Regions from separate parts of the Pseudomonas sp. DW-iso17 genome, predicted to be linked through region 3. Evidence: predicted binding sites of a transcription regulator. Region 3 holds the regulator's gene; each other region holds the start of a gene.
The links. The regulator sigma-54, encoded in region 3, starts transcription at its own class of promoters, with help from an activator protein. The targets are predictions, from matches to a motif close to ANTGGCATNNANNTTGCTNT.
Positions count from the first base shown of each region.

Region 1: the regulator sigma-54 is predicted to act here: its motif matches at 2,027-2,046, upstream of AC4PS6_RS21975 (CmpA/NrtA family ABC transporter substrate-binding protein).
Region 2: the regulator sigma-54 is predicted to act here: its motif matches at 5,835-5,854, upstream of glnK (P-II family nitrogen regulator).
Region 4: the regulator sigma-54 is predicted to act here: its motif matches at 1,922-1,941, upstream of glnA (type I glutamate--ammonia ligase).

Region 1 is NZ_JBZXEA010000041.1:222,305-229,933, reverse strand. It holds gene AC4PS6_RS21980 (ANTAR domain-containing response regulator) at 115-690, opposite strand; gene AC4PS6_RS21975 (CmpA/NrtA family ABC transporter substrate-binding protein) at 704-1,903, opposite strand; gene AC4PS6_RS21970 (secretin N-terminal domain-containing protein) at 2,150-2,881, shown strand; gene AC4PS6_RS21965 (FliM/FliN family flagellar motor switch protein) at 2,897-3,112, shown strand; gene AC4PS6_RS21960 (winged helix-turn-helix domain-containing protein) at 3,277-3,666, shown strand; gene AC4PS6_RS21955 (transglycosylase SLT domain-containing protein) at 3,653-4,120, shown strand; gene AC4PS6_RS21950 (quinone-dependent dihydroorotate dehydrogenase) at 4,206-5,225, shown strand; gene rmf (ribosome modulation factor) at 5,347-5,562, opposite strand; gene rlmKL (bifunctional 23S rRNA (guanine(2069)-N(7))-methyltransferase RlmK/23S rRNA (guanine(2445)-N(2))-methyltransferase RlmL) at 6,095-7,629, shown strand, end outside.
Region 2 is NZ_JBZXEA010000011.1:403,276-410,904, forward strand. It holds gene dapF (diaminopimelate epimerase) at 1-393, shown strand, start outside; gene AC4PS6_RS09790 (DUF484 family protein) at 407-1,123, shown strand; gene xerC (tyrosine recombinase XerC) at 1,126-2,025, shown strand; gene AC4PS6_RS09800 (HAD family hydrolase) at 2,022-2,717, shown strand; gene sutA (dormancy-specific transcriptional regulator SutA) at 2,845-3,177, opposite strand; gene AC4PS6_RS09810 (secondary thiamine-phosphate synthase enzyme YjbQ) at 3,280-3,705, opposite strand; gene AC4PS6_RS09815 (ammonium transporter) at 3,915-5,252, opposite strand; gene glnK (P-II family nitrogen regulator) at 5,287-5,625, opposite strand; gene AC4PS6_RS09825 (accessory factor UbiK family protein) at 6,049-6,312, shown strand; gene AC4PS6_RS09830 (YifB family Mg chelatase-like AAA ATPase) at 6,468-7,629, shown strand, end outside.
Region 3 is NZ_JBZXEA010000047.1:190,261-197,889, reverse strand. It holds gene AC4PS6_RS27305 (class II fumarate hydratase) at 1-825, shown strand, start outside; gene AC4PS6_RS27300 (DUF2753 family protein) at 853-1,281, shown strand; gene AC4PS6_RS27295 (superoxide dismutase) at 1,283-1,894, shown strand; gene AC4PS6_RS27290 (ZIP family metal transporter) at 1,927-2,820, shown strand; gene AC4PS6_RS27285 (HPr family phosphocarrier protein) at 2,935-3,207, opposite strand; gene rapZ (RNase adapter RapZ) at 3,224-4,081, opposite strand; gene ptsN (PTS IIA-like nitrogen regulatory protein PtsN) at 4,084-4,548, opposite strand; gene hpf (ribosome hibernation-promoting factor, HPF/YfiA family) at 4,559-4,864, opposite strand; gene AC4PS6_RS27265 (RNA polymerase factor sigma-54) at 4,940-6,433, opposite strand; gene lptB (LPS export ABC transporter ATP-binding protein) at 6,618-7,343, opposite strand; gene lptA (lipopolysaccharide transport periplasmic protein LptA) at 7,343-7,629, opposite strand, start outside.
Region 4 is NZ_JBZXEA010000021.1:337,666-345,294, forward strand. It holds gene typA (translational GTPase TypA) at 1-113, opposite strand, end outside; gene thiI (tRNA uracil 4-sulfurtransferase ThiI) at 253-1,707, opposite strand; gene glnA (type I glutamate--ammonia ligase) at 2,042-3,448, shown strand; gene AC4PS6_RS15925 (chorismate mutase) at 3,654-4,190, shown strand; gene glnL (nitrogen regulation protein NR(II)) at 4,554-5,639, shown strand; gene ntrC (nitrogen regulation protein NR(I)) at 5,636-7,072, shown strand; gene AC4PS6_RS15940 (hypothetical protein) at 7,518-7,629, opposite strand, start outside.

The DNA.
Region 1 (7,629 bases), on a different contig from region 3:
CACCTGTCGCTTGGACCTCTGGCGCTTTGCGTCATCAGCGGCGCATGGCGGGACGCGGAGCGTCCCTGGCGGCGTTCCCACGCAGGAGCGTGGGAACCATCAAGCTGAGCCAGATCAGCCGAGCAACTCGCTCATGGCAATAATCTGCTCCGCCACCTGGATCAGTTTCTGTTGACGGCTCATGGCCTGGCGGCGCATCAGGGTGTAGGCCTCTTCCTCGTTACAGCTTTTCATTTTCATCAGCAGGCCCTTGGCCAACTCGATGCGCTTGCGTTCGGCCAGTTGCTGGTCGCGGGCATGCAGCTGGGCGCGCAGGGCCTGGTCACTCTCGAAGCGCGCCATGGCCACATCGAGGATCGGTTGCAGGCGCTGGGCCTGGATGCCTTCGACGATATAGGCACTGACGCCGGACTTGATGGCCTGGCGCATCACATTCGGGTCGTGCTCGTCGGTGAACATCACGATGGGCCGGGGCTGATCGCGGCTGACCAGCACCACTTGCTCCATCACATCGCGCCCGGGTGACTCGGTATCGATCAGGATCACATCAGGACGCACTGTTTCGACGCGTGCGGGCAGGTCGATGGTCAAGCCGGACTCATCGATCACCTCGAAGCCGGCCTCGGTCAATGCGGCCTTGAGGCGCCCTACCTTGCGCGGGGTGTCGTTGATCAACAGGATTCGCAGCATCGTCCGGCTCCTGTCAGCGCAGCGCTTGGCGATTGGCGTCATCGGCCAAGGCGTGAAGGTGGAAGCTGCGGGCATAGCCGGCGGGATCGCTGCCGTCCCAGGTCTTGCCGTCGAGCAACTGGCTGCGGCGCATGTCCGAGTTGCCCGGGGTAATGCCCAGCGTCTCGGCCGCCTGGCGGTACAGCGCCAGTTGCTGCACCTGCCGGGCGACGCCCAGGTAGTCCGGGTCTTCACGCAGCAAGCCCCAGCGCCGAAACTGGGTCATGAACCACATGCCATCGCTGAGGTAGGGCAGGTTCACCTCGCCGTCGGCGAAAAAGCGCAGTGCATGGGGATCTTGCCACTGGTTGCCCAGGCCATCGTCATAGTCCCCCAGCAAGCGTGGTTCGATGCAAGCCACAGGCGCATCGAGGTATTCAGGGGCACTGAGCAACTGGGCGGTAGAGCGGCGGTTTTCACGGCTCTGCTCGATAAACCGGCTGGCCTCCAGGATCGCCATGACCAGCACGCGTGCGGTATTGGGGTAGGCGTCAACGAAGGCTTGGGTGCAGCCCAGGACTTTTTCCGGGTGGTCCGGCCAGATCGCCTGGCTGGTCGCCAGGGTAAAGCCCTGGTTCTGTTGCACTGCGCTGGCGCACCAAGGTTCACCCACGCAAAGGCCGTCGATGCGGCCGGCTTGCAGGTGCGCCACCATTTGTGGCGGCGGCACTACTACGCTGTTCACATCCTGCAAGGGATGAATGCCTTGGCTCGCCAGCCAGTAATACAACCACATGGCGTGGGTGCCGGTGGGAAACGTCTGGGCGAAGGTGAGTTTTGTCCGGCTTTGGTGCACATGGCGCTTCAACGCCTCAGGAGTGATCATCCCTTGCTGTTGCAGGCCATGGGACAGGTTGATGCCCTGACCATTCTGGTTCAGCCCCATCAGCACCGCCATGGGGCTGGGGGCGACGCCGCCGATGCCCAGGTGTACGGCATAGATCAGCCCGTAGAGACTGTGGGCGGCGTCCAATTCACCGCTGACCAGCTTGTCGCGCAGGTTGGCCCAGGACGCCTGGCGCTTGAGGTTGAGTGTGAGGCCGTAGGGTTGGGCGAAGCCCTGGGTGGCGGCGACCACCAGCGAGGCGCAATCGGTCAGGGCCATGAACCCCAGGTCCAGGCTGCTCTTTTCCGGGGCATCGCTGCCGTTTACCCAAGCCAGCGGATCGTTCATCAATACCTGCCTTTTTCTAAAAAAAAGCGCCGTTTCCCTGGTTGGCGTATAGGCCATTGCAGGGGAACGACGCCTTTGTCCGTAGGCCCGTGCCGCCTTTGGTGCGAGCCTGATACAGAGTGCAAAGCAAGGCACATGCCATGGGTGGGGCGGTTGCAACAGGCCGTCAGCTTTCGATCATGATTGAACCTCGTGCGCCTCGCAGTATGGCCGCTTCTTCAGGCCAGACCGCCAGGCATACCCACGGTGCACGCTGATTACCTCGCAACCCTCAATTGCCGCTGGCTGTACAGCGCGCTGCTGTGCGCCGTGCTGGTACTGGGCAGTGCCACGGCCCGTGGCGAGGAGTTGCCGCTCTACGGCGCCGAAGACGAGAGAAGCTCGGCGGTGGTGCTGCGGCATATTTCCGTCAATAGGCTGCGCGGCATCATGCGGCGTGCGGGGCTGGATGAGCCGCGCTACCCCCTGCGTGAAAACGGCGCGCGTACGTTCTATGTAACCGGGCCTTCCCGTTATGTCGACCAGGTATTGCGCCTCGCTCAACTGATGGACCGCCCCCCACGCAAGGTGCCAGAGCATGCGTCGTTATTCGGCGTGGTGAAAGTGATCAACGTCCTCGTGGACGATCACCTGCAGGGCGCAGGTGCCAACAGGATCCTTGTACCGGGCATGGCTTCAATGATCAAAGCTCGGTTATCCCAGGCGCAGAAGGACCAACTGGCCGATGGCCGCCTTGTGTTAATGGCTTATCCGGATACCAACAGTCTGTTGATCAAGGGTTCACCTGCCCAAGTGAAGGTTATCGAAAAACGGGTGGCCGAGTTGGATGTCGCCCAGCCGCTGGATGAAGCCTCGCCGGGGCCGGCGCAGGCTGTCGGTGGAGACGTGCAACTGGTCGGCGCACCTCAGTTGACCGCCGCGCAATATGAGTACGTGCGACGTGCGTTCCTGCGAGCGGACCCTGAGTCTTCCCCCTGAAAAAGGCGTTTGTCCATGCACCTGGAAATATTGCTGCAGGAGCAACTGATCAGCCGCAAGCGTTTGGCCGCATTCGCACCGGGGAAGGTGCTGCCCTTGGACCCAGGCGTCACCCGCTGTGTGGAGGTGCGGGTCAATGGGCAACTGATGGCAGTGGGAGAGTTGGTGCAGTTGGAGGATCGGCTAGGGGTTGAATTGCAGGAAACCTTTCAGGAGTGGCTGCCGCGATAAGGGTGCGAGCGAATTATCTGACCGGCTTCGGCCCAAAAAAGGCAAATGAATGGGTTTTTTCCTAACGCAGGTACGGGGCGCGGTTTTTATAGTCATGCCAATGGCAGATGAATTGGTTCACACAGTATGGATTTGAATGTCAGTAGTCGACTACAGAGGTGCGTATGGCCGTCGTAATGGATGAAACGACGACGTCCCTGGTCTTCGCTCGTTGGACCTTGCATGGCGATGGCCGGTTGACGGGTGTGGAGGCGGATATTCAGTTGGCTCCCAAGGAGGGGCATGTGCTGCGGTTGCTGCTGGCTTCCGGCGGCGCGCTGATGACCAAGGACCGCTTGCTGGAACTGGCCTGGCCTCGGGGGGAAGTGGCCGATGAGTCACTCACGCGGTGTATCTATTCCCTGCGCAAGCACTTGAGGGCCGACAAAGGCTTTATCAAGACGATTTATGGCAAGGGCTATCGCTTTACCTGCCCGGTGCGCACAGGTGATCAACCCAGGGCAGTGGCGCACGTGTGCGCCGTCTGTGGTCAGGCCAGCAATGTCCAGAGTTAAGGCATGGGGCAAAGGCCTGGTGCTCGGGGTATGGATGGGCAGCAGCCAGGCCTGGGCCTTTTGCTGGGAAGAGGCGGCCAGCCGCCACGACCTTGAGCCGGAGTTGCTGCAAGCTATCGCCTCGGTCGAATCGGGTTACCGGGCGCAAGCGATGAACTACACCAACCGCAATGGCACGCGGGATATCGGCTTGATGCAAATCAACAGCATCCATTTGCCGCGCTTGCTCAAGCAGGGCATTACCGAAGAACGGCTGTTGAGCGAGCCCTGCCTGTCGGTAGAAGTAGGCGCCTCGATTCTTGCCGAGTTCATCCAGCGTTTTGGCTATAACTGGACGGCGGTGGGGGCTTACAACGTGGGGCCGGGGCCCGGGCCACAGCGTGAGGCATTACGCCTGCGCTACGCCGAAAGGATCTGGGTGCGTTATGAGGCGTTGACGGCGCAACGTCAATGAGATCAGGTGGCACGCCTCGCATGCAGGCCGCCACCCCGGCTATAATCAGCGTCACCTTTTGCCGCCATCCGAGTCTAGCCCGCCCATGTATACCCTGGCCCGCCAGCTGTTGTTCAAACTCTCCCCGGAAACCTCCCACGATCTGTCCCTGGACCTGATCGGTGCCGGTGGCCGTCTGGGGCTCAATGGCCTGGTATGCAAGGCACCGGCGAAAGTGCCGGTGTCGGTGATGGGGCTCGACTTCCCCAACCCGGTCGGTCTGGCTGCCGGCCTGGACAAGAACGGCGCGGCCATCGACGGGTTTGCGCAACTGGGGTTCGGCTTTGTCGAAATCGGCACCGTGACCCCACGGCCGCAACCGGGCAACCCCAAGCCTCGCATCTTCCGGCTGCCGGAAGCGGAGGCGATCATCAATCGTATGGGCTTCAACAACCTCGGCGTCGACCATCTGCTGTCGCGGGTTCAGGCGGCAAAGTACACCGGCATTCTGGGTATCAACATTGGCAAGAACTTTGACACGCCCGTGGAACGTGCGGTGGATGACTACCTGATATGCCTGGACAAGGTCTACGCCCACGCCAGCTATGTCACCGTCAACGTCAGCTCGCCCAACACCCCGGGGCTGCGCAGCCTGCAATTTGGCGATTCCCTCAAGCAACTGCTCGAAGCCTTGCGCCAGCGCCAGGAAGACCTGGCCGTGCGGCATGGCAAGCGTGTGCCGCTGGCCATCAAGATCGCGCCGGACATGAGCGATGAAGAAACCGTCCTGGTGGCCCAGGCCCTGGTGGATTCTGGGATGGACGCGGTGATTGCGACCAACACCACCCTCAGCCGCGTGGGCGTCGAAGGCCTGGCCCATGGTGACGAGGCCGGCGGCCTGTCGGGCGCGCCGGTGCGGGACAAGAGCACCCATATCGTCAAGGTGCTGGCGGCCGAGTTGGCTGGGCGTTTGCCGATCATCGCGGTGGGCGGTATCACCGAAGGCAAACACGCGGCTGAGAAGATCGCGGCCGGCGCCAGCCTGGTGCAGTTGTACTCCGGCTTCATCTACAAAGGCCCGGCATTGATTCGCCAGTCGGTGGATGCCATCGCTGCCTTGCGCTGATCAGGCAATAAAAAGGGCTCCATAAAGGAGCCCCTGGGCCGAAGCCCGCCGCCCGGATGGGGCGCGCGTGGTTAAGTCGCTACAAGTTCAAAGATGTGTGTGTCGCAATTAAATCCCCTGATTAGCCGACGGCGTGAAGTTCGTTGAGTCTGTGGATGCCCGCAGTGCCAGTCATACCGTCCCAGTTGTCGCCGCGTCCTTCTCGCCAGCCGTTGATCCAGGCTTGGCGTACCGACGGTAGAGTAAATGGGCAAAGCTCACGGGATTTTCCATGAACGCCATATTGATATCCGCGTAAAAATGCTCTTTCCAACGGATCACGCTTAAGTCTTCTCATAGGGTGTTTCCCTCACTTGTTGACTGTCTAGATATCCTTCGGCCTTGTCCAAGGCCGGGCAGAGTTTTTCTGCCGTTGGTGGGCTCGCTGCCGGCGTGGCGAGCCAATGTGTTGGCACCGTTACGGCGCCAACCTGTGTTGAGTTCTAACCAATAGGTCACATGTATTCAATGATCGTTTTGTCATAAGCACGTAACGATAACGATGCTATAGCCATAAGCTGGGCTGGTTATTCGCCCCTTTTATAGGGCAAAGCCAGCTATGATGTGCCCTGTAAAGAGGAAAGGTTTAATTCCTTAGTGAGAATGCCCGCCTATTGCAGTCGGTTATTATTCGACGAAGGGTCGGAATATTTCTTTTTGTTGCGCAACATTCTTCTTCTGCCTCGCCAATAAAGGCTCAAGAGCCCGCCAGACGGGGTGGAACGGCACATTCGTGCCACGCGAGCACTCTTCGAGAAAAGTGCTTGATTGAAAACCGAACCGGCGATGCGTCGCCGGTTCACTTATTGCTGAAAAGCCTGGAATGCCCCATGTCGGACCGTTTTGAACTCTTCCTCACCTGCCCCAAGGGCCTCGAAGGCCTGCTGATCGAGGAAGCCGTCGGGCTTGGCCTTGAGGAAGCCCGCGAGCACACCTCGGCCGTGCGCGGCATGGCCGACATGGAAACCGCCTACCGCTTGTGCCTCTGGTCGCGCTTGGCCAACCGCGTGTTGCTGGTGCTCAAGCGTTTCCCGATGAAAGACGCCGAGGATCTTTACCACGGCGTGCTGGACATCGAGTGGGCTGACCACATGGTCCCCGACGGTACCCTCGCGGTAGAGTTCAGCGGGCACGGCTCGGGCATCGACAACACCCACTTCGGCGCGCTGAAGGTCAAGGATGCGATCGTCGACAAACTGCGCACCCCGACCGGCGAACGTCCGTCCATCGACAAGATTAACCCTGACCTGCGCATTCACCTGCGCCTGGACCGTGGCGAAGCGATCCTGTCCCTGGACCTTTCCGGCCACAGCCTGCATCAGCGTGGCTACCGCCTGCAGCAGGGCGCGGCACCCCTGAAGGAAAACCTGGCAGCGGCGATCCTGATTCGCGCCGGCTGGCCACGTATTGCCGCCGAAGGCGGCGCGCTGACCGACCCGATGTGCGGTGTCGGCACCTTCCTGGTTGAAGGCGCAATGATCGCCGCCGACATGGCCCCCAACCTTAACCGCGAGCTGTGGGGTTTCACCACGTGGCTGGGTCACGTCCCGGCGTTGTGGAAAAAGCTGCATACCGAGGCGACTGAGCGGGCGGCCATCGGCATGAACAAGCCGCCGCTGTGGGTACGTGGCTACGAAGCCGACCCGCGCCTGATCCAGCCCGCACGCAACAACATCGAACGCGCCGGCCTGAGCCACTGGATCAAGGTGTACCAGGGCGAAGTGGGCACGTTCGAGCCGCGCCCGGATCAGAATCAGAAAGGTTTGGTGATCTGCAACCCACCCTACGGTGAGCGCCTGGGTGACGAAGCCAGCCTGTTGTATCTCTATCAGAACCTCGGCGAACGCTTGCGCCAAGCCTGTATGGGCTGGGAAGCCGCAGTGTTCACCGGCGCGCCGGACCTGGGCAAGCGCATGGGTATCCGTAGCCACAAACAATATTCGTTCTGGAACGGCGCATTGCCGTGCAAGTTGCTGCTGATCAAGGTCAATCCGGACCAGTTCGTCACCGGCGAGCGCCGCACCCCGGAACAGCGCCAGGCCGAACGTGAGCAGGCGGCTTACGACCAGGCCCCGAGCGAGCCGGCAGAGCGTCAGTACAACAAGAACGGCAACCCGATCAAGCCCGCCCCGGCCCCCGTGGTGGAGCAGGCGCGCCTGAGCGAAGGCGGGCAGATGTTTGCCAACCGCCTGCAGAAGAACCTCAAGCTGCTGGGCAAATGGGCCAAGCGCGAAGGGGTGGATTGCTACCGTGTGTATGACGCCGACATGCCTGAGTACTCCATGGCGATCGACCTGTACCACGATTGGGTGCACGTGCAGGAATACGCGGCGCCAAAATCCATCGACCCGGAAAAAGCCTCGGC
Region 2 (7,629 bases), on a different contig from region 3:
GGCAAGACCGTCGACATCGCCGCCGTGTCCATGGGCAACCCTCATGCAGTGCTGCGGGTCACCGACATCAATAACGCCCCCGTGCACGAACTGGGGCCGAAGATCGAACATCACCCGCGCTTTCCGGCAAGGGCCAATGTGGGCTTCCTGCAGGTGATCGACCGCAACCGTGCGCAATTGCGCGTATGGGAACGCGGCGTCGGCGAAACCCAGGCTTGCGGCACCGGTGCTTGCGCCGCTGCCGTGGCTGCGATCAGCCAGGGGTGGATGGATTCGCCGCTGTTGATCGACCTGCCCGGCGGACGTTTGTCCATCGAATGGGCAGGCCCTGGCCACCCGGTGATGATGACCGGGCCGGCCTCGCGCGTATACGAAGGACAGGTCCGTCTATGAGTGAGCCAAGCTAATGACCGATAAGCCTCAAGTACCCGCACACGCTACCCCGAGTGAAAGCCTGGAGGCCGCTGCTGTCGCGGCGTACCTTGAGGCTAACCCGGACTTCTTCGTCGAGCACGAAGAACTGCTGCCGGCCCTGCGCATCCCTCACCAGCGCGGCGATACCGTATCGCTGGTGGAGCGGCAGATGAAGATCCTGCGCGAGCGTAATATTGAAATGCGCCACCGGCTCTCGCATCTGATGGACGTGGCCCGCGACAACGACCGCTTGTTCGACAAGACCCGCCGCCTGATTCTGACCCTGATGGATGCCACCAGCCTGGAAGAAACGGTGATCGCCGTGGAAGACAGCCTGCGTGAGGATTTCCAGGTGCCCTTCGTCAGCCTGATCCTGTTCAGCGACAACCCGATGCCGGTGGGCCGCTGGGTCACAGGTGGCGAAGCGCAGACGGCCATCGGCGGCCTGCTGTCCGAAGGCAAAACCGTCAGCGGCACCTTGCGCGAGCATGAGCTGGACTTCCTGTTTGGCGCCGAACAGCGCAAGCAGATCGGCTCTACGGCTGTCATCGCCCTCAGCCATCAAGGCTTGCACGGGGTACTGGCCATCGCCAGCCGCGACCCGGCGCACTACAAAAGCTCGGTGGGCACGTTGTTCCTGACCTATATCGCCGAAGTGCTGGGCCGCGTCCTGCCACGCCACACCACCACCCTGCGCGCGGTGCGCTGATCATGGAGCGGCAACTGGACGCTTACTGCGCTCACCTGCGCAATGAGCGCCAGGTGTCGTCCCACACGCTGGAAGCTTATCGGCGGGACTTGAACAAGGTCCTGGCCTATTGCGAAAAGCAGCACGTCAGCAGCTGGAAGGCCCTGGATATCCAGGCCCTGCGCAGCCTGATCGCCCGGTTGCACCAACAGGGCCAATCCTCCCGCAGCCTGTCTCGCCTGCTGTCGGCGGTGCGCGGCCTCTATCACTACCTCAATCGCGAAGGGCTGTGCGACCACGACCCGGCCAATGGCCTGTCACCGCCCAAAGGCGAACGGCGCCTGCCCAAGACCCTGGACACAGACCGCGCCCTGCAATTGCTCGACGGTGCCGTCGAGGATGACTTCCTGGCCCATCGCGACCAGGCAATCCTCGAGCTGTTCTATTCCTCGGGCCTGCGCCTGTCGGAGTTGACGGGCCTGAACCTGGATCAACTGGACCTCGCCGATGGCCTGGTGCAAGTGCTCGGCAAAGGCAGCAAGACGCGCGTACTGCCCGTGGGCAGGAAAGCCCGCGAAGCCTTGCAGCTATGGCTGCCGCTACGCCTTCTGACCAACCCGGCAGACGATGCCGTGTTTGTCAGCCAGCAAGGCCGGCGCCTGGGGCCGCGGGCGATTCAGCTGCGGGTCAAGGCTGCCGGCGAGCGCGAGCTGGGGCAGAATCTGCACCCGCACATGTTGCGTCATTCCTTTGCCAGCCACCTGCTCGAATCCTCCCAGGACCTGCGCGCCGTACAGGAGCTGCTCGGGCACTCGGATATCAAGACCACGCAAATCTACACCCACCTCGACTTCCAGCACCTGGCAACGGTGTACGACAGCGCCCATCCACGGGCCAAACGCATCAAGGGCGGCGACTCATGAGTATCAAGCTGATCACCTTCGACCTGGACGACACCCTCTGGGACAACGTCCCCGTCATCATCAGCGCCGAAGCGTCGATGCGCGAATGGCTGGCGACCCACGCGTCCAAGGTCGGCGACCTGCCCCTTGAGCATTTTGCCAGCCTGCGCCAGCAGGTGCTGCAGCGTCATCCCGAACTCAAACACCGTATCAGCCTGCTGCGCCACCGCGTGTTGATGCATGCGTTCGAGGAGGCCGGTTATCCCCAACCTGAGGCCACAGAGATGGCGGATGTCTGCTTCGAAGCGTTCATCCACGCACGCCACCAACTCACCGTGTTTCCGGAAGCCGAGCCGATGCTCAAGGCGCTGCGCCAGCACTTCCTGCTCGGCGTGATCACCAATGGCAATGCCGATGTGCAGCGTGTGGGCCTGGCGGACTACTTTCACTTTGCCCTGCGCGCTGAAGATATCGGCATCGCCAAGCCGGACGCACGGCTGTTTCATGAAGCACTGCAACGTGGCGGTGTGGACGCCAGCGCGGCAGTGCATGTGGGCGATCATCCTGGGGATGACATCGCCGGCGCGCAGCAGGCGGGACTGCGGGCAGTGTGGTTCAACCCCACGGGCAAGGCCTGGGAGGGTGACAAGCGCCCGGATGCGCAGATTCGCAGCCTGACGGAGTTACCGCCACTGCTGAGTCGCTGGAGCTAACACTGGCCCCAATGTGGGAGCTGGCTTGGCTGCTCCCACAGGGTATTGCAGCAAACCGGTAAATTGCTCCAGGCATGAAAAAGCCCGCAGCGACGGCGGGCTTTTTCTTACAAGCAGGAGGCAGACCTCAGATAGGTCGGCTTCCGTACTTGTTATCCGGCTTCTTCGGTGGATCAGCCACCACGTTGGCCTCGACTTCCTGCACTTTGCCGCCTTTAGCGAGGAATTCTTCCATCGCACGGGCCAGGGCATCGCGCTCTTTGTTCTTGGCTTCAACGCTCGGCAACTCGTCTACCGACACAGCCGCCTTGGCTTTGCCTTTGGCTTTGGGAGCCGCGTCATCGCCAACACTGTCATCGACGTCCTCAGCAACGTCTTCGGCCGCAACTTCAAGACCGTCTTCGGTGTCGTCTTCATCACCTACTTCGAGGTCGTCTTGTTCCAGATCATCGTCGCTCATGTTCTACCTCATGACTTGCGAAAAGCAGATTAGTTATAGCCCAGCTTCACCCTCTGTCGAGGTTGCCGGAAAAAAATCAACATCCACTGAATCACCAGTGGCTTATGCCCCTTCACCGTGCAAGGTGGCGAGGACTTTACGAGCACCGCCATGATCACGGTGCTCGCCCAGATAAACACCTTGCCAGGTCCCTATCGCCAAGCGGCCGGCCTTGACCGGCAAACTCAGCTGGCAGCCCAGCAGACTGGCCTTGAAGTGCGCCGGCAGATCATCCGGACCTTCGTCGTTATGTTCAAACCCTGCGCCACCTTGTGGCACCAGCAGGTTGAAAAAACGCTCGAAGTCACGGCGAACCGCCGGGTCGGCATTCTCGTTGACGGTCAACGAGGCCGAGGTGTGCTGCAGCCACAAATGCAACAGGCCCACACGGCACGCCTTCAATTCAGGCAAGCCGGCAAGCAACTCGTCCGTTACCAAGTGAAAGCCCCGGGGCTTGGCCCGCAGGGTAATCAGGGTCTGTTGCCACATACAGTTCTCCGCCCATCGGCGCGCATTCTAGCGCGCTCTGGGAAAAAACAAAGTGCCGAATACGCCTTCATGCCTGTAAGACATTTGCACCCTTAAAAGTGCTGTGTGGATCCCATCACAAAGTCGATAAAAAACCCATGCGCCTTTAGCCACAGACAAACGCCAGGCAAAAAAATGCCCGGCAAGCCGGGCATGTTTTTTTCGCCTGGTTACAAGTTGTAGCCGCGCTCGTTATGTTGCGCCAGGTCGAGGCCAACCGCCTCTTCTTCCTCGGTGACACGCAGGCCCATGACCATGTCGAGCACCTTGAGGATGACGTAGGTCACGATCGCCGTGTAGATCACGGTGAAGCCCACGCCTTTGCACTGGATCCAGACTTGGGCTGCGATGTCGGTCACGGTGCCGAAGCCGCCCAGCGCCGGGGCAGCGAACACACCGGTAAGGATCGCACCGACGATGCCGCCGATACCGTGCACGCCGAAAGCGTCCAGGGAGTCGTCATAACCCAGCTTGCGCTTGAGGCTGGTAGCACAGAAGAAGCACACCACACCGGCGACCAGGCCAATCACCAGGGCGCCCATCGGGCCCACGGTGCCCGCCGCAGGCGTCACGGCGACGAGGCCGGCGACCACGCCCGAGGCGATACCCAGTGCGCTGGGCTTGCCGTGGGTGATCCACTCGGCAAACATCCAGCCCAGGGCCGCAGCTGCTGTAGCGATTTGAGTTACCAGCATCGCCATGCCCGCGGTGCCGTTGGCCGCCGCGGCGGAACCGGCGTTGAAGCCAAACCAGCCGATCCACAGCATGGCCGCGCCCACCAGGGTATAGCCCAGGTTATGCGGTGCCATCGGGGTGGTCGGGAAGCCTTTGCGCTTGCCGAGCACGATGCACGCCACCAGGCCAGCCACACCCGCGTTGATGTGCACAACGGTGCCGCCAGCGAAGTCCAGCACGCCCCAGTCCCACATCAGGCCGCCGTTGCCGCTCCAGACCATGTGCGCAATCGGCGCGTAGACCAGGGTGAACCAGATAGCCATGAAGATCAGCATTGCGGAGAACTTCATACGCTCAGCGAAAGCACCGACGATCAGCGCCGGGGTAATGATGGCAAAGGTCATCTGGAAGGTGATGAACACGGCTTCCGGAAACAGCGCCGCCGGCCCGGTGATGCTGGCCGGGGTGACACCCGCCAGGAACGCCTTGCCCATGCCGCCGAAGAAGGAATTGAAGTTGACCACGCCTTGTTCCATACCGGTGGTATCGAACGCGATGCTGTAGCCGTAGACGACCCAGAGGATGCTGATCAGGCCAGTGATGGCGAAACACTGCATCATCACCGACAGAATGTTTTTGGAGCGGACCATGCCGCCGTAGAACAGCGCCAGGCCAGGGATGGTCATGAACAGCACCAGCGCGGTGGCGGTAAGCATCCAGGCGGTGTCGCCGGAATTGAGGACTGGAGCAGCCACTTCATCTGCCGCCATGGCCAGGCTTGGCATTACGATGGACAGCAGGGCTCCGAGCCCTGCGAATTTACGCAGAGTCATATTGTTTTCTCCTGGGGCGTTGGGGTTTGGCGGCTTAGATTGCGTCGGTATCGGTTTCGCCGGTACGGATGCGAATAGCCTGTTCCAGATTGACCACGAAGATCTTGCCGTCACCGATCTTGCCGGTGTTGGCCGCCTTGGTTATCGCCTCGATAACCCGGTCAAGATCCTTGTCGTCAATGGCGACATCGATCTTCACCTTCGGCAGGAAATCGACCACGTATTCCGCGCCGCGATACAGCTCGGTATGACCCTTCTGCCGACCGAAGCCCTTGACCTCAGTAACGGTAATGCCCTGCACGCCGATCTCGGACAGTGACTCGCGTACATCGTCCAACTTGAACGGCTTGATGATGGCAGTGACTAGCTTCATGAAAACTCTCTCCCGAATTTGGTGGACTTGCCCCAGGAAAACAAACCCGTCTCAAGTCTAAGCGCAGTGCCTGGCTTTGTAACGCATCGTCGCCTCGGCATTTGCCGTCGCGACGCCAGCGAACCACTGGTGACGAGCCCTGTACCCCGGATCCGTCGGCGCACTGCATTCGTCACAGCGACTGCATCAGTGCATGGGTCATGATCGTCTAAGCAGAAACCTTGCCAGCTCCGTAAAAACCACCGAAATCAATCCTTTACCCGCTTGTGCCCACCTACGGGGCGCCTGCGCGGCCGCAATGCGCATCAAAACAGTGCGAGGCCGCCCGCCCCAATGCGCGAAAACCGTGCGCAAAGGGGCCTGGAAATGACTATAGACGCTGCGTGATACACTGCCGGCCAACTGTTTTCCGGAATATGTCCAATGCTCGCGCCCAAAGACTTCCTAGACGCCCTGAGCGGCCACGCCTCTCGCCTGTTCAGCGGCGACACCCCACTGCCCCGCAATGAAATCGAAAGCCAGTTCAAGGCTTTGCTACAGAGTGGTTTCAGCAAGCTCGACCTGGTCAGCCGAGAAGAGTTTGACAGCCAGATGGTGGTGCTGGCCCGCACACGTGCGCGGCTGGAGAGCCTGGAGGCGAAGGTGGCTGAACTTGAAGCCCGGTTGACGCCACCTTCTGCTGAGTGAACGCAATTGTTGTGGGAGCTGGCTTGCCTGCTCCCACACTTGTTTTGCGTTGCCGCCCGGATACGTTCTGTAAAACCTCCCCCGCCCCGCTCCATCCCACCTCGTCTACCCTTGAAAAAACCGCAGGAAGCGGCCCTCCCATTCAAGGAACGAGCATGTCCCTCGCCATTGTCCACAGCCGCGCACAGGTCGGTGTGGAAGCCCCAGCCGTCACTGTCGAAGTGCATATGGCCAATGGCCTGCCGTCTCTCACCTTGGTGGGTTTGCCCGAAACCGCAGTGAAGGAAAGCAAGGACCGCGTGCGCAGTGCCATCCTCAACTCGGCGCTGCAATATCCGGCCCGGCGCATCACGCTCAACCTCGCGCCCGCCGACCTGCCCAAGGACGGCGGGCGTTTTGATCTGGCGATTGCCCTCGGCATCCTGGCGGCCAGTGTGCAAGTGCCGGCCTTGATGCTCGATGACGTGGAGTGCCTTGGGGAATTGGCGCTGTCCGGCGAGGTGCGCGCGGTGAAGGGGGTATTGCCGGCCGCGCTGGCGGCGCGCAAGGCCGGGCGCACCGTGATAGTGCCGCGCGCCAACGCCGAAGAGGCGTGCCTGGCATCGGGGTTGAAGGTGATTGCGGTGGACCACCTGCTGCAAGTGGTGGCGCACCTGAATGGGCACGTGCCGATTGAGCCCTACAGGTCCGACGGCTTGCTGTACGTGAACAAGCCTTACCCAGACCTGCGTGAAGTGCAGGGCCAACTCGCGGCCAAGCGAGCATTGCTGATCGCGGCGGCGGGCGCGCATAACCTGCTTTTCAGCGGGCCACCGGGCACCGGCAAGACGTTATTGGCCAGCCGGCTACCGGGCTTGCTGCCGCCGTTGAGCGAGCAGGAAGCACTGGAAGTGGCCGCGATCCAATCCGTGGTCAGCCTGGCACCGCTGAGCCATTGGCCAAACCGCCCGTTTCGCCAGCCGCACCACTCGGCATCCGGGCCGGCGCTGGTGGGGGGCGGCTCGAAGCCACAACCGGGGGAAATCACCCTGGCCCATCACGGGGTGTTATTCCTGGATGAGCTGCCAGAGTTCGATCGCAAGGTACTGGAGGTCCTGCGCGAACCATTGGAGTCGGGGCATATCGTGATCTCCCGAGCCCGAGACCGGGTGAGCTTCCCGGCTCGCTTTCAACTGGTCGCGGCGATGAATCCCTGCCCCTGCGGCTACATGGGCGAACCCAGCGGGCGTTGCCGGTGTACGCCGGAGCAGATCCAGCGTTATCGCAACAAGCTATCCGGCCCTTTGCTGGACCGGATTGATTTGCACCTGACCGTCG
Region 3 (7,629 bases):
GACGCCATGCCGGTGCGCATGAGCCAGGTGTTGAACGGCTGGGCGCAGCAGCTCAAGGCCAATATCGGTCACTTGCAGGACCTGCTACCGGCGCTGCAAGCATTGGCTCAGGGCGGCACGGCGGTCGGCACCGGGATCAACGCACACCCCGAGTTTGCCGGGCGTTTCAGCCAGCAACTGAGCCTGTTGACCGGAGTGAAGTTCACACCCGGCAAGAACCTGTTTGCGCTGATTGGCTCCCAGGACACCGCCGTTGCGGTCTCTGGTCAGTTGAAAGCCACGGCGGTGTCGCTGATGAAGATCGCCAATGACCTGCGCTGGATGAACTCCGGGCCATTGGCCGGCCTGGGTGAAATCGAACTGGAGGCGCTGCAGCCGGGCTCGTCGATCATGCCGGGCAAGGTCAACCCGGTCATCCCGGAAGCGACCGCCATGGTGGCCGCCCAGATTATCGGCAATGACACAGTGATCACGGTGGCCGGTCAGTCGGGCAATTTCGAGCTGAATGTGATGCTGCCGATCATTGCCCAAAACCTGCTCAGCAGCCTAGAGTTGCTGGCCAATGCCAGCCGGTTGCTGGCGGACAAGGCCATTGCCAGCTTCAAGGTCAACGAACCCAAGCTCAAGGAAGCGCTGTCACGCAATCCGATCCTGGTCACCGCACTTAACCCGATCATCGGCTACCAGAAAGCAGCTGAAATCGCCAAGAAGGCGTATCAGCAAGGCCGCCCGGTGATCGATGTCGCCCTCGAACACACCGACCTGCCTCGCAGCCAACTGGAAGTCCTGCTGGACCCGGAAAAGCTCACCGCCGGCGGCGTGTAATCAACGACCCCGCTTTGGAGGCTCACCATGGAGCACTGGAAACGCACGATCGAACGGGCCAATCGCTGCTTTATGGCAGGCGAGTTGGTTGACGCTCGCGAGGCCTATCTGCAAGCCCTGGCCCTGGCCCAAGTGTTGTTCGAACGCTGGGCGGATGCTGACGAAGCAGTGGCGGCTTGCGTCATTTCCCATCACAACCTGGCGGACCTGCACTTGCGCCTGAACCAGCCTGAGGAAAGCGCGGAATACCTCTGCGCTATCCATCAGCGCCTCTTACAGACCATGCAGAACCCGCGACTCAGCCCGTCACTGCGCGAGGCCGCGCTGCGCCAAAGCAGCAAGACCTACGTCGAGCTGCTGAATTTCATCAGCGATCACGGCGAGTACCCACGCACTCATCGGCTGCTGGGCAGTGCTGCGACGCCAACGTCCACGTCCCACTATGGAGCACATTGATATGACCTATACCTTGCCGGCCTTGCCTTACGCCTACGACGCCCTCGAGCCGCATATCGACGCGCAAACCATGGAAATTCACTACACCAAGCACCACCAGACCTACATCAATAACCTCAATGCTGCGGTCGAGGGGACTGAGTTCGCCGGCTGGCCGGTGGAGAAGCTGGTGTCCAGCGTCCAAACATTGCCGGAGAAATTACGCGCTGCTGTGGTCAACCAAGGAGGCGGGCATGCGAACCACTCGTTGTTCTGGGCAGTCATGTCACCGACAGGGGGCGGCAAACCCGAGGGCGCGCTGGGCAAGGCTATCGACGAGCAATTGGGTGGTTTCGACAGCTTCAAGGAGGCGTTCACCAAGGCGGCCTTGACGCGATTCGGCAGCGGTTGGGCCTGGCTGAGCGTTACGCCACAAAAAACGCTGGTGGTGGAAAGCAGCGGCAACCAGGACAGCCCGCTGATGAGCGGCAATACGCCGGTGCTGGGCCTGGACGTCTGGGAGCACGCTTACTACCTGCAATATCAAAACCGACGACCGGAGTACATCAATGCATTCTATAGCGTCATCAACTGGCCGGAGGTTGCCGCGCGCTATCAGGCCGCTTTGGCCTGACATTCACTACATAACAAGATCTAAGGCCGACTATGGGCACTCAAACACTGGCGATCGGTAGCGTGCGAATGTTTCGTTATGCGTTTGGCACGCTGCTGCTATTGGCAGGTACTGCGTTATTGGTGGCCCATGGGCTGGCCTGGTTGAACCTGGAACCGCGCATACTGCGTGCTTTGCAGGGTGGGGCGATCTGCGCGCTTGGCACGGCGCTGGGCGCGGTGCCGGTGTTGGTGATTCGGCGCATGCCGATGGCGCTTAGCGACTCCCTGCTGGGCTTTGGTGCCGGTGTGATGCTGGCGGCGACTGCGTTTTCTCTGGTGGTACCGGGCATCGCCGCCGCCGAAAGCCTGGGACTTTCACCTTGGGGCGCCAGTGGCTTGATCAGCTTCGGCATCATGCTCGGGGCGTTCGGCCTGTACCTCGTAGACCGCAAGGTTTCTGGCGCCAGCCCGGAAATGCTGGTGGGTACACCGGATAAACCGGTTATCCCGCCGCGTATTTGGTTGTTCGTGTTTGCCATCATTGCGCACAACATTCCGGAAGGCATGGCTGTGGGGGTTTCTGCGGGCGGAGGCATGGCGGATGCCGACAGCCTCGCCATGGGCATTGCCCTGCAGGATGTGCCTGAAGGGCTGGTGATTGCGCTGGTATTGGCTGGGGCGGGAATGTCGCGAATCAAAGCCTTTTTGATTGGCGCTGCATCAGGCTTGGTTGAGCCGGTATTTGCGGTGCTCTGTGCATGGCTGGTGAGCCTTGCCGAAGTGTTGTTGCCGCTGGGTTTGGCGTTGGCCGCCGGGGCAATGTTGCTGGTCGTGACTCATGAAGTCATCCCCGAGTCGCGCCGCAATGGCCATGAAAATCTCGCCAGCCTTGGGCTGTGCCTCGGGTTTTGCCTGATGATGGTGATGGATACGGCGTTAGGCTGAGGGTGGTTCCCTGTAGGAGGGAGCCTGCTCGCAAAAAAAAACGGAGAGCACTGCGTTAACCAGGATGCCCGCGTTATCGTTGACGTTTTTCGCGAGCAAGCTCCTACAGTAGGGTTATTCGCCTTCGTCGAAGTAGTTGTTGATCAACGCGACCAGTGCGGCCATTGCTTCGTCTTCTTGCTCGCCTTCGGTGCGCAGATGGATTTTGGTGCCTTTGCCGGCCGCCAACATCATCATCGCCATGATGCTTTTGCCATCGACCATGGACTCTGGCGTACGCCCAGCACGGATCTGGCAGGGGAACTGCCCGGCCACGCCGACGAATTTAGCCGACGCCCGGGCGTGCAAGCCCAGCTTGTTGATGATTTCAATTTCCAGAGCAGGCATCGCGCAGGTGTTCCTTTCAACTCAGGTCGCGGTGGCGAACCTGGACGTTCTTGAGGGTTTGTTGCAGCACCTGGCCCAGCCGTTCAGTCAAATAGACCGAGCGGTGGTGGCCGCCGGTGCAGCCAATGGCAATGGTGACATAGGCTCGATTGCTGGCGGCAAAGCGCGGCAACCATTTGAGCAGGTAGCTGGAGATGTCCTGGAACATCTCTTCCACATCCGGTTGTGCGGCCAGGTAGTCGATCACAGGCTGATCCAGCCCGGACTGATCGCGCAACTCCGGCTTCCAGTAAGGGTTGGGCAGGCAGCGCACATCGAACACCAGGTCGGCATCTACCGGCATGCCGCGCTTGAAGCCAAATGACTCGACCAGAAACGCCGTCCCCGGCTCAGGCTGGTTCAGCAGGCGCAGCTTGATCGCGTCGCGCAACTGATACAGGTTCAGATTGGTGGTGTTGATCTTCAGGTCGGCCAGGTCAATGATCGGCCCGAGCAGCTTGGTCTCGTCCTCGATGGCTTCGGCCAGGGAGCGGTTGGCGCTGCTGAGGGGGTGGCGTCGACGGGTTTCGGAGAACCGCTTGAGCAAGGTCTCTTCGTCGGCATCCAGGTACAGCACATCGCAATGAATGTGCTTGGCACGCACTTCTTCCAACAGTTCCGGGAACCGCGAGAGGTGGCTAGGCAGGTTGCGCGCATCAATCGAGACCGCCACCAGCGGCTGCGCCAATTCGGTATGGATCAGTGCGCGTTCCGCCAGCTCTGGCAGCAGGCCGGCGGGCAGGTTGTCGATGCAATAGAAGCCGTTGTCCTCAAGCACATTGAGGGCGGTGCTCTTACCCGAGCCGGAGCGACCGCTGACGATGATCAAACGCATGATTACTGCCCGTTTTGTTCATCCAGGACAACTTGGTACAACGCTTCATTGCTGGAGGCGCTGCGCAGTTTGTCGCGTACATCCTTGCGGTCCAGCATGCTGGCGATCTGCCGGAGCAGTTCCAGGTGCGCATCGGTGGCGGCTTCCGGGACCAGCAGCACGAAGAGCAGGTCGACCGGGGCGCCGTCGATGGCGTCGAAATCAATGGGGTGATCCAAGTGCAGCAAGGCGCTCACAGGTGTTTCACAGCCTTTGAGGCGGCAGTGCGGAATGGCGATGCCGTTGCCAAAACCGGTGGAACCGAGTTTTTCACGGGCAATCAACGCTTCGAAGACATCTTGCATCTCCAGATCCGGCACTTCGCGTGCGATCAGGTTGGCAATTTGTTCGAGGGCTTTTTTCTTGCTGCCGCCCGGCACGTTCACGAGGGAACGGCCGGGGGTCAGGATGGTTTCAAGTCGGATCATGGGGGGAGAGTTAACGACCTGTACCTTGCATCAGGTGCAGATTCTTTTCCTTATGCTTTATGAGTTGGCGGTCGAGCTTGTCGTAGAGCGAGTCAATTGCCGCGTACATGTCTTCATGTTCTGCATTGGCAACGAGCTTGGCATTCGGTACGTGCAGGGTGGCCTCGATTTTCTGCTTGAGCTTATCGACCTCCATGATGACCTGCACGTTGGTAATCTTGTCAAAATGCCCCGCAAGCTTGTTCAGTTTGCTCTCGGTGTATTCACGCAGGGGCTTGGTGACTTCCAGCTGGTGTCCACTGATGTTGACTTGCATACAGCTTCTCCTTCGTTGCCAGTGCATAAAGCGGTGGGCAGGAATACCCACCACTGGAACGCTGTGGCCCGCCCGTCACATCAAACGCTTACGCTCGCTGGATGGCGCGATCCCTAGGGACTCGCGGTACTTGGCGACGGTTCGACGGGCGACCTGAATGCCTTGTGCCTCCAGTAAACCAGCGATCTTGCTGTCACTCAACGGCTTTTTCTGATTTTCAGCGGCAACCAGTTTTTTGATGATCGCGCGGATCGCCGTGGACGAGCATTCACCGCCTTCAGAGGTGCTGACGTGGCTGGAGAAAAAGTATTTCAACTCATAAATACCCCGTGGGGTATGCATGAATTTCTGCGTGGTAACCCGGGAAATCGTCGATTCATGCATGCCGACGGCTTCGGCGATGTCGTGCAGCACGAGAGGCTTCATGGCCTCGTCGCCGTACTCCAGGAAACCGCGCTGGTGTTCGACGATCTGGGTTGCGACTTTCATCAGGGTTTCGTTGCGGCTTTGCAGGCTCTTGATGAACCACCGCGCTTCCTGCAACTGGTTGCGCATGAAGGTGTTATCGGCGCTGGTATCAGCGCGGCGCACAAAACCTGCGTATTGCGGGTTGACCCGCAGGCGCGGTACCGACTCCTGGTTCAGCTCCACCAGCCAACGTTCGTTGTCCTTGCGCACGATGACGTCGGGCACTACGTATTCGGCTTCGCTGGATTCGATCTGCGAGCCTGGGCGCGGGTTGAGGCTTTGCACCAGCTCGATGACCTGGCGCAAGTCATCTTCCTTGAGCTTCATACGGCGCATCAGTTGGCTGTAGTCGCGACTGCCCAGCAGGTCGATGTAGTCACTGACCAGGCGTTGCGCTTCGGTGAGCCATGGGGTCTTGGCCGGCAATTGGCGCAGTTGCAGCAACAGGCACTCGCTGAGTGTGCGGGCACCAATGCCGGCGGGCTCGAATTGCTGGATGCGGTGCAGGACGGCTTCGATTTCGTCCAGTTCGATATCCAGTTCCGGGTCGAAGGCCTCAAGGATCTCCTCGAGGGTTTCGTCCAGGTAGCCCTGGTTGTTGATGCAGTCGATCAGGGTGACCGCGATCAGGCGATCGGTATCGGACATCGGCGCCAGGTTCAGTTGCCACAACAGGTGGCTCTGCAGGCTCTCGCCCACCGACGTACGGGTGGTGAAGTCCCACTCGTCATCATCGTTGCTCGGCAGGCTGCTGGCGCTGGTCTGGTAGACGTCTTCCCACGCGGTGTCCACGGGAAGCTCGTTGGGAATGCGTTCGTTCCAGTCGCCTTCCTCCAGGTTGTCCACCGTCGGGGCGGTTTCCTGATAGGAGGGTTCCTGCACGTCGGGATTGGGTTTTTGCTCGATGTTGTCGGCCAGCGGGTCTGCATTATCGAAGTCGTCGCCTTCTTCCTGGCGTTCGAGCATCGGATTGGACTCCAGGGCCTCCTGGATTTCCTGTTGCAGGTCCAGGGTCGACAATTGGAGCAGGCGGATGGCCTGTTGCAGCTGCGGTGTCATCGTCAGCTGCTGGCCCATTCTCAGGACTAGCGATGGTTTCATGGCAGGGGCTTAACACCTTATTCGCCGGCGCAATGCGCCATCCACGACAGGGCGCGTGAGCGCCAAACATAAGCAAATTATATGCCTGATCTCGGGGCCTTTGCCTAGAGCGCGGTAACAATAAAAAAACCGAGGTTTCCATTGACTCCCGCGCGCTCCAGGGAAAAGCGCGATACCCCTGTGTTTACAGGCGGAACTCGTGACCCAGGTACACTTCCTTCACCAGCTCGTTAGCCAGGATAGTCTCGGCATCGCCTTCGGCAATCAGCTGACCATCGTTGACGATATACGCTGTTTCGCAGATATCGAGGGTTTCGCGCACGTTGTGGTCGGTGATCAGCACGCCAATGCCCTTGGCCTTGAGGTGATGGATGATCTGCTTGATGTCACCCACCGAAATCGGGTCGACACCGGCAAAGGGTTCATCCAGCAGGATGAATTTCGGCGCGGTCGCCAGGGCGCGGGCGATTTCCACGCGGCGGCGCTCACCACCGGACAGGCTCATGCCGAGGTTGTCGCGAATATGGTTGATGTGGAATTCCTGCAGCAGGCTTTCCAGCTCCTGGCGGCGGCCATCGCGATCGAGTTCCTTGCGGGTCTCGAGAATCGCCATGATGTTATCGGCTACCGACAGTTTGCGGAAGATCGACGCTTCCTGGGGAAGATAGCCAATACCTGCCCGTGCACGACCGTGCATGGGTTGATGGCTGACATCCAGGTCGTCGATCAATACACGACCCTGGTCTGCCTGGACCAGCCCGACGATCATATAGAAGCAAGTGGTTTTGCCGGCACCGTTGGGGCCGAGCAAACCGACGATCTGGCCGCTGTCGATCGACAGGCTGACGTCGCGTACCACCTGGCGGCTTTTATAGGCCTTGGCCAGATGCTGGGCTTTCAGGGTTGCCATTACTCGGCCTTCTTCTTCGGCTGGATAACCATGTCGATGCGCGGGCGCGGTGCAGTGACCTTGGAGCCGTTGGCGCGACCGGCGTTGGCGATCTGCTTGACGGTGTCATAGGTGATCTTTTCACCTTCGGTCGAGTTGCCGTCTGGGCTCAGTACCTTGGCCTGGTCGATCAACACGATACGATTCTGCTGGGCGTGATACTGGATAGTCTTGCCGTAGCCTTTCATCGGGCCGGTGTCGGTAGCGGACTGCTTCTGCTCGAAATAAGCCAGGTTGCCCACCGACG
Region 4 (7,629 bases), on a different contig from region 3:
TTGAGCTCGTTGCGCTCCAGGGTGCCGGATTGACGCAGGAGTTTGTCTACCAGGGTGGTTTTACCATGGTCAACGTGAGCAATGATGGCGATGTTACGTAGATTTTCGATCACTTGTGTATCTCGATCAGAGGATTCGGTGTGCTGACAGGTCGTGGCAGCGATTAACAGTAGAGTCAGGCCTTGCCGTTACAGCTTGACGGCAGAGTCGGGGGGCCGGTGACGCAGGCCACAGGCAAACAGCCCCGGGCTCTTAGCTCGGTCGATAAACGCGCACATTGGCATGCCCCTCACTGAGCAAATGGTGGGCATGCAGGCGACTCATCACGCCTTTGTCGCAATACAGCAGGTACTGACGGCTGTCATCCAGTTCCTTGAAACGCGCGTTCAATGCATAGAACGGCAGCGTTTGTACGTCGATGCCAGGAATCTCCAGCGGCTCGTCGTCGGCGGCATCCGGGTGACGGATGTCGATGATGATCTGGCCGGCCAGGGCTTCGCTGACTTCTTCGATCTGCACATCCTGGCCCAATTCGTCGATCACTCGATCGATTGGCACCAGCTTGGCGTTCTCGAGCGCACGCTCCAGAATCGCCATGTCGAATTCTTTTTCTTCATGCTCCACGCGGTGACGCTTGGCGTGGGTCTTGGGGTTCACCGAAATGACCCCGCAGTATTCAGGCATATGCTTGGCAAAGTCGGCGGTGCCGATTTGCTCGGCCAGGTCGATGATGTCCTGCTTGTGGCTGGCGATCAGCGGGCGCAGCACCAGCTTCTCGGTCACGCAATCAATGATCGACAGGTTCGGCAGCGTCTGGCTGGAAACCTGGGAAATCGCTTCGCCGGTCACCAGGGCGTCGATCTGCAATTGATCGGCGATTCGGGACGCAGCGCGCAACATCATACGCTTCAATACTACGCCCATATGACTGTTATCGACTTTGCCGAGAATTTCGCCCAGCACTTCCTCGAACGGCACGCTTACAAATAGCACGCGCTGGGAGCTGCCGTACTTCTTCCAGATAAAGTGCGCGACTTCCATCACGCCCAATTCGTGTGCACGCCCGCCCAGGTTGAAGAAGCAGAAATGGCTCATCAGGCCGCGACGCATGATCTGGTAGGCCGCCACCGTGGAATCGAAACCGCCGGACATCAATACCAGGGTCTGTTCCAAGGCACCCAGCGGGTAGCCGCCGATGCTGTTGTGCTGGCTGTGGATCACGAACAACCGTTGGTCGCGAATTTCCATGCGCACTTCAATTTGCGGCGCTTTGAGGGAAATTCCAGCGGCACCGCACTCGCGACGCAGCTTGCTGCCGACGTATTTCTCGACATCCATGGAGCTGAACGGGTGCTTGCCGGCACGCTTGCAACGCACCGAAAAAATCTTGCCTTCAAGCGCATTGCCGTAGTGCTGCTTGCACTTTTCGGTGATGTCGTCGAAGTCGCCCAGCGGGTACTCATCCACCTGCAGGAAATGCGCGATGCCCGGCATGCAGCTCAGGCGCTCGGTCATGTCCTTCAAGGCTTTGGCGTCGGTAATGCGGGTTTCCAGCTCGAGGTTGTCCCACACGCCGTTCACCACCACAGCCGGGTCCAGGTCACGGAGCACGGCACGGATGTTCTTGGCCAACTGACGGATGAAACGCGTCCGTACCGGTCGGCTTTTGATGGTGATCTCGGGGAAGACTTTAACGATTAATTTCATGGAAACAGCGCGCGCCGGGCCTGCTGAAAAAGGGGGGCGCGGATTATAGCGGAAATCGCTCAAGGTTTAACCAGTTAATATGCATTGCCTACGCAATGCACCAAAACGGGTCATTTACACAAATAAACGCTACATTGCAGTGCGCGATTTATGCCATTTTTGCCGATTGCACCGTTATAGGGGCTATTTTGAGGCAAAACGGCCATGTTGGCGCACTGGCATGCAATTTGCTCTCTTGTGAGGCAGGTTGCCTTGGCGGAGTATCCGCGCCGGCATCACCCAAATTCTAAGGGCTAACTCCACTACCCAAGCCCGAAGCCACCCGGAGGACACCATGTCGAAGTCGGTTCAACTCATCAAAGATCATGACGTTAAATGGATTGATCTGCGCTTCACGGACACAAAAGGCACTCAGCACCACGTGACCATGCCGGCTCGCGATGCGCTGGAAGATGACTTCTTCGAAGTCGGCAAGATGTTCGACGGTTCCTCCATCGCCGGCTGGAAAGGCATCGAAGCCTCCGACATGATCCTGCTGCCAGACGACAGCACCGCCGTACTCGACCCGTTCACCGAAGAGCCAACCCTGATCCTGGTGTGCGACATCATCGAGCCTTCGACCATGCAAGGCTATGACCGCGACCCACGCGCCATCGCCCACCGTGCCGAGGAATACCTGAAGTCCACCGGTATCGGCGACACCGCATTCTTCGGCCCTGAGCCAGAGTTCTTCATCTTCGACTCGGTGAAGTTCAAATCCGACATCTCCGGCTCCATGTTCAAGATTTTCTCCGAGCAAGGTTCGTGGATGTCCGACCAGGACGTGGAAGGCGGCAACAAAGGCCACCGTCCAGGCGTGAAAGGCGGCTACTTCCCAGTACCACCGTTCGACTTCGACCATGAAATCCGTACCTCCATGTGCAACGCACTGGAAGAAATGGGCCAGACCGTTGAAGTTCACCACCACGAAGTGGCGACTGCCGGCCAGAACGAAATCGGCGTGAAATTCAACACGCTGGTGAAGAAGGCTGACGAAGTTCAAACTCTGAAATACTGCGTGCACAACGTTGCCGATGCCTATGGCCGCACCGCTACCTTCATGCCTAAGCCGCTGTACGGCGATAACGGCTCAGGCATGCACGTTCACGTATCGATTTCCAAAGACGGCAAGAACACCTTCGCTGGCGAAGGCTATGCCGGCCTGTCCGATACCGCCCTGTACTTCATCGGCGGCATCATCAAGCACGGCAAGGCCCTGAACGGCTTCACCAACCCGTCGACCAACTCCTACAAGCGTCTGGTCCCAGGTTTTGAAGCGCCGGTGATGCTGGCCTACTCGGCACGCAACCGCTCCGCCTCGATCCGTATTCCTTACGTCAACAGCCCTAAAGGCCGTCGTATCGAAGCGCGCTTCCCAGACCCGGCTGCCAACCCTTACCTGGCCTTCGCCGCCCTGATGATGGCCGGCCTGGACGGTATCCAGAACAAGATCCACCCTGGCGACGCCGCCGACAAAAACTTGTACGACCTGCCGCCTGAAGAGGCCAAAGAGATCCCACAAGTGTGCGGCAGCCTGAAAGAAGCCCTGGAAGAGCTGGACAAGGGCCGTGCGTTCCTGACCAAAGGCGGCGTTTTCAGCGACGACTTCATCGACGCTTACATCGCCCTGAAAAGCGAAGAAGAAATCAAAGTACGCACCTTCGTACACCCACTGGAATACGAGCTGTACTACAGCTGCTGATCCGGTAGCGCTGCTTGAGGCAGCGTGATGAAAAAGACCTCTTTCGGGAGGTCTTTTTTTTTGCCTGGGCGTTACGCTACGCCAACTCTGCAAACCCAATCAAAGTGTGGGAGCTGGCTTGCCTGCGATAGCGCACTGCCGGCCACCTGCTGTATCACTGACACACCGCCATCGCGGGCAAGCCCGCTCCCACAGGAGATCACCTTTGAGATATCGACTTGTATTTGCCCTGCTGTTCATCAGTGCCAGTGCGAGCGCTGCGCCGCCTACGCTCGAACCCCTGCTCAACAGCATCGCCGAACGCCTTGAGATTGCCGACCAGGTAGCACTGAGCAAGTGGGACAGCCACAAGCCCGTGGAGGACAAGAAGCGCGAACAAGAGGTGATCGCCAGCGTCACTGCCCAGGCGCCGAGCTACAAGCTGGACCCGGCCGCTGCCGAGCAGTTCTTCGCCGCCCAGATCGAAGCCAACAAACTGGTGCAATATACCCACCTGTCCGACTGGCAGTTCCAGGGCAAAGCGCCCGACGACCCGCGCCCGGACCTGGTCCAGCAGATTCGCCCGCAATTGGACGCGCTGCAAAAAAGGCTGCTGCAGCAGCTGGCTGACTTCACGCCCCTGCGCACAGACCCCAAATGCCCCCAATGGCTGGCCGAGGCCGTGCACGAACCGCTGAATGATCCGCTGCGCCAGCTGGCGATGATCCGCGCCACCGCCGAGCTTTGCATCTATAAAGGTTAAAAGGACTGCAAATCCAATTAAAAATGTGGGAGCTGGCTTGCCTGCGATAACCGTGTTGAATGCACCACAGCTATCGCAGGCAAGCCAGCTCCCACACTGACTGCGATTTGCCTTCAATCTTCAGTGGCTGAACAACCTTCACAAAACCGCACTATATTGGTGCGATAGCCTGCACCCTTCTCAATTGCCCAGCCCATTTTGGTTCGAAACTTCCCGTTGAGGCTGGCAGAACGCCACAGTTTCGCGCCTGAACCCCTTATTTCAGGGCATTAGCGCTTCTTTTCGGAGCCTTGGTTTGGTTTTTGCATTTTCCTTGTATCAGCGTGTGCCTCAAGCCCGCGCCTTGCTCCAAAAGAGGTCCCGATGACCATCAGCGATGCACTGCACCGTTTGTTACTCGACAACCTGACCACCGCGACCATCCTGCTCAATGCCGACCTGCGCCTTGAGTACATGAACCCGGCGGCGGAGATGCTCCTGGCGATCAGCGGCCAGCGCAGCCATGGGCAGTTCATCAGCGAATTGTTCACCGAGTCGGCCGAAGCCTTGAGCTCGTTGCGCCAGGCCGTGGAGCAGGCACACCCGTTCACCAAGCGCGAAGCGATGCTCACCGCGCTCACCGGACAAACGTTGACCGTCGACTACGCCGTGACCCCAATCCTTAGCAATGGCGCGACCCTGCTGCTGCTCGAAGTCCACCCCCGCGACCGCCTGCTGCGTATCACCAAGGAGGAAGCACAGCTGTCCAAGCAAGAAACCAGCAAGATGCTGGTGCGCGGCCTCGCCCATGAAATCAAGAACCCGCTGGGCGGCATTCGCGGCGCGGCACAGTTGTTGTCCCGCGAGCTGCCGGACGAGCACCTCAAGGACTACACCAACGTCATCATCGAAGAAGCCGACCGCCTGCGTAACCTGGTGGATCGCATGCTCGGCTCCAACAAGCTGCCGTCCCTGGCGATGACCAATGTGCATGAGGTGCTGGAGCGGGTCTGCCAACTGGTCGAGGCCGAAAGCCAAGGTTGCATCACCTTGGTGCGCGACTACGACCCTAGCATTCCCGACGTGTTGATCGACCGCGAACAGATGATCCAGGCCGTGCTCAACATCGTACGCAACGCCATGCAGGCCATCAGCAGCCAGAATGAGCTGCGCCTGGGCCGCATCAGCCTGCGCACCCGCGCCCTGCGCCAGTTCACCATCGGCCATGTGCGCCACCGCCTGGTGACCAAGGTCGAGATCATCGACAACGGCCCCGGCATTCCTGCGGAGCTGCAGGAAACCATCTTCTTTCCCATGGTCAGCGGCCGCCCGGACGGTACCGGGCTGGGCCTGGCCATCACCCAGAACATCATCAGCCAGCACCAGGGCCTGATCGAATGTGAGAGCCACCCTGGCCACACCACGTTCTCGATCTTCCTGCCATTGGAACAAGGAGCCCCCACGACATGAGCCGTAGTGAAACTGTCTGGATCGTCGACGACGACCGTTCTATCCGCTGGGTCCTCGAAAAAGCCTTGCAACAAGAAGGCATGACCACCCAGAGCTTCGACAGCGCCGATGGGGTGATGAGCCGCCTGGCACGTCAGCAACCGGACGTGATCATTTCCGATATCCGCATGCCTGGGGCCAGTGGCCTGGACTTGCTGGCGCGCATTCGCGAGCAGCACCCGCGCTTGCCGGTGATCATCATGACCGCCCACTCGGACCTGGACAGCGCTGTCGCGTCCTATCAGGGCGGTGCCTTTGAATACCTGCCCAAGCCATTTGACGTGGATGAGGCGGTAGCGCTGGTCAAACGCGCCAACCAGCACGCCCAGGAACAACAGAACCAGGAAGCGCCGCCGACCCTGACCCGTACTCCGGAAATCATCGGGGAAGCGCCGGCGATGCAGGAAGTGTTTCGCGCCATCGGGCGCTTGAGCCATTCCAACATCACCGTGTTGATCAACGGCGAATCGGGGACCGGTAAAGAACTGGTGGCCCACGCCCTGCACCGCCACAGCCCTCGGGCGGCCTCGCCGTTTATCGCACTGAATATGGCGGCGATTCCCAAGGATTTGATGGAGTCCGAGCTGTTCGGCCATGAAAAAGGCGCGTTCACCGGGGCAGCCAACCTGCGTCGCGGACGCTTTGAACAGGCGGACGGCGGCACACTGTTCCTCGATGAAATCGGCGACATGCCGGCCGATACTCAGACTCGCTTGCTGCGGGTACTGGCTGACGGCGAGTTCTATCGTGTGGGCGGGCATACGCCGGTGAAGGTGGATGTGCGCATCATCGCGGCCACCCACCAGAACCTGGAAACACTGGTGCATGCGGGTAAATTCCGTGAGGACTTGTTCCACCGCCTCAACGTGATCCGCATCCACATTCCGCGCATGTCGGACCGCCGCGAAGATATCCCTACCCTCGCCCGCCATTTCCTCAGCCGCGCCGCCCTGGAGCTGGCGGTGGAGCCCAAGCTGCTCAAAAGCGAGACCGAGGAATACCTCAAGAATCTGCCGTGGCCCGGCAACGTGCGCCAGCTGGAGAACACCTGCCGCTGGATCACCGTAATGGCCTCCGGGCGCGAAGTGCACATCAGCGACCTGCCGCCGGAGCTGCTGAGCCTGCCGCAGGACTCGGCTCCCGTGACCAACTGGGAACAGGCGCTGCGCCAATGGGCCGACCAGGCCTTGGCACGCGGCCAGTCGAACCTGCTGGACAGCGCCGTGCCAGCGTTCGAGCGGATCATGATCGAGACCGCGCTCAAACACACCGCCGGCCGCCGCCGTGATGCCGCCGTGCTGCTGGGTTGGGGGCGCAATACCCTGACGCGCAAGATCAAGGAATTGGGGATGAAGGTGGATGGTGGGGATGATGACGAGGGTGATGAAGCCTGAACCCCAAGACCGCTGAAGGCCCCGTGTGGGAGCCGGGCTTGCCCGCGATGACGGTGTGTCAGTCACCCAGTATAGGGCTGACACGCCGTCATCGCAGGCAAGCCAGCTCCCACATTGGTTTTGTGCAATGCCTGCAGACTGTGCACCGCTTCAATGCACGATGAACCGGCATTGAGCACAGACCAGAAAACTCGCCTATCGCTTTCGCTACAAATTTCTTGGCAGCAGAAACAAACAAAGCCCCGTATTCCGGGGCTTTGCGCTTTTTGGCTGTTTTTTCAAGCAGCAATTGCAAGTTTTGGCACGCCCCCTGCAATAACCCCAGTACCACCCAGTTTCGGGGACCTTGGTACAGGCAGGCCGAGAATCCCCTCTTTAACACCGAAGCCTTAGGCTTCACCCCGTTTTGGGAGCCCTGGTACAGGCAGGCCGGGAACTCCCTCTTTTATTGCTCTTGGAGATGGATCTCCAGCCGCCAGCGGCCATCGACCTCTGCACCGCTCCACTCCCCACGCAACGGCCGAGCCGCCACCAGGTTCAGCAGCAGGCCAGCGTCG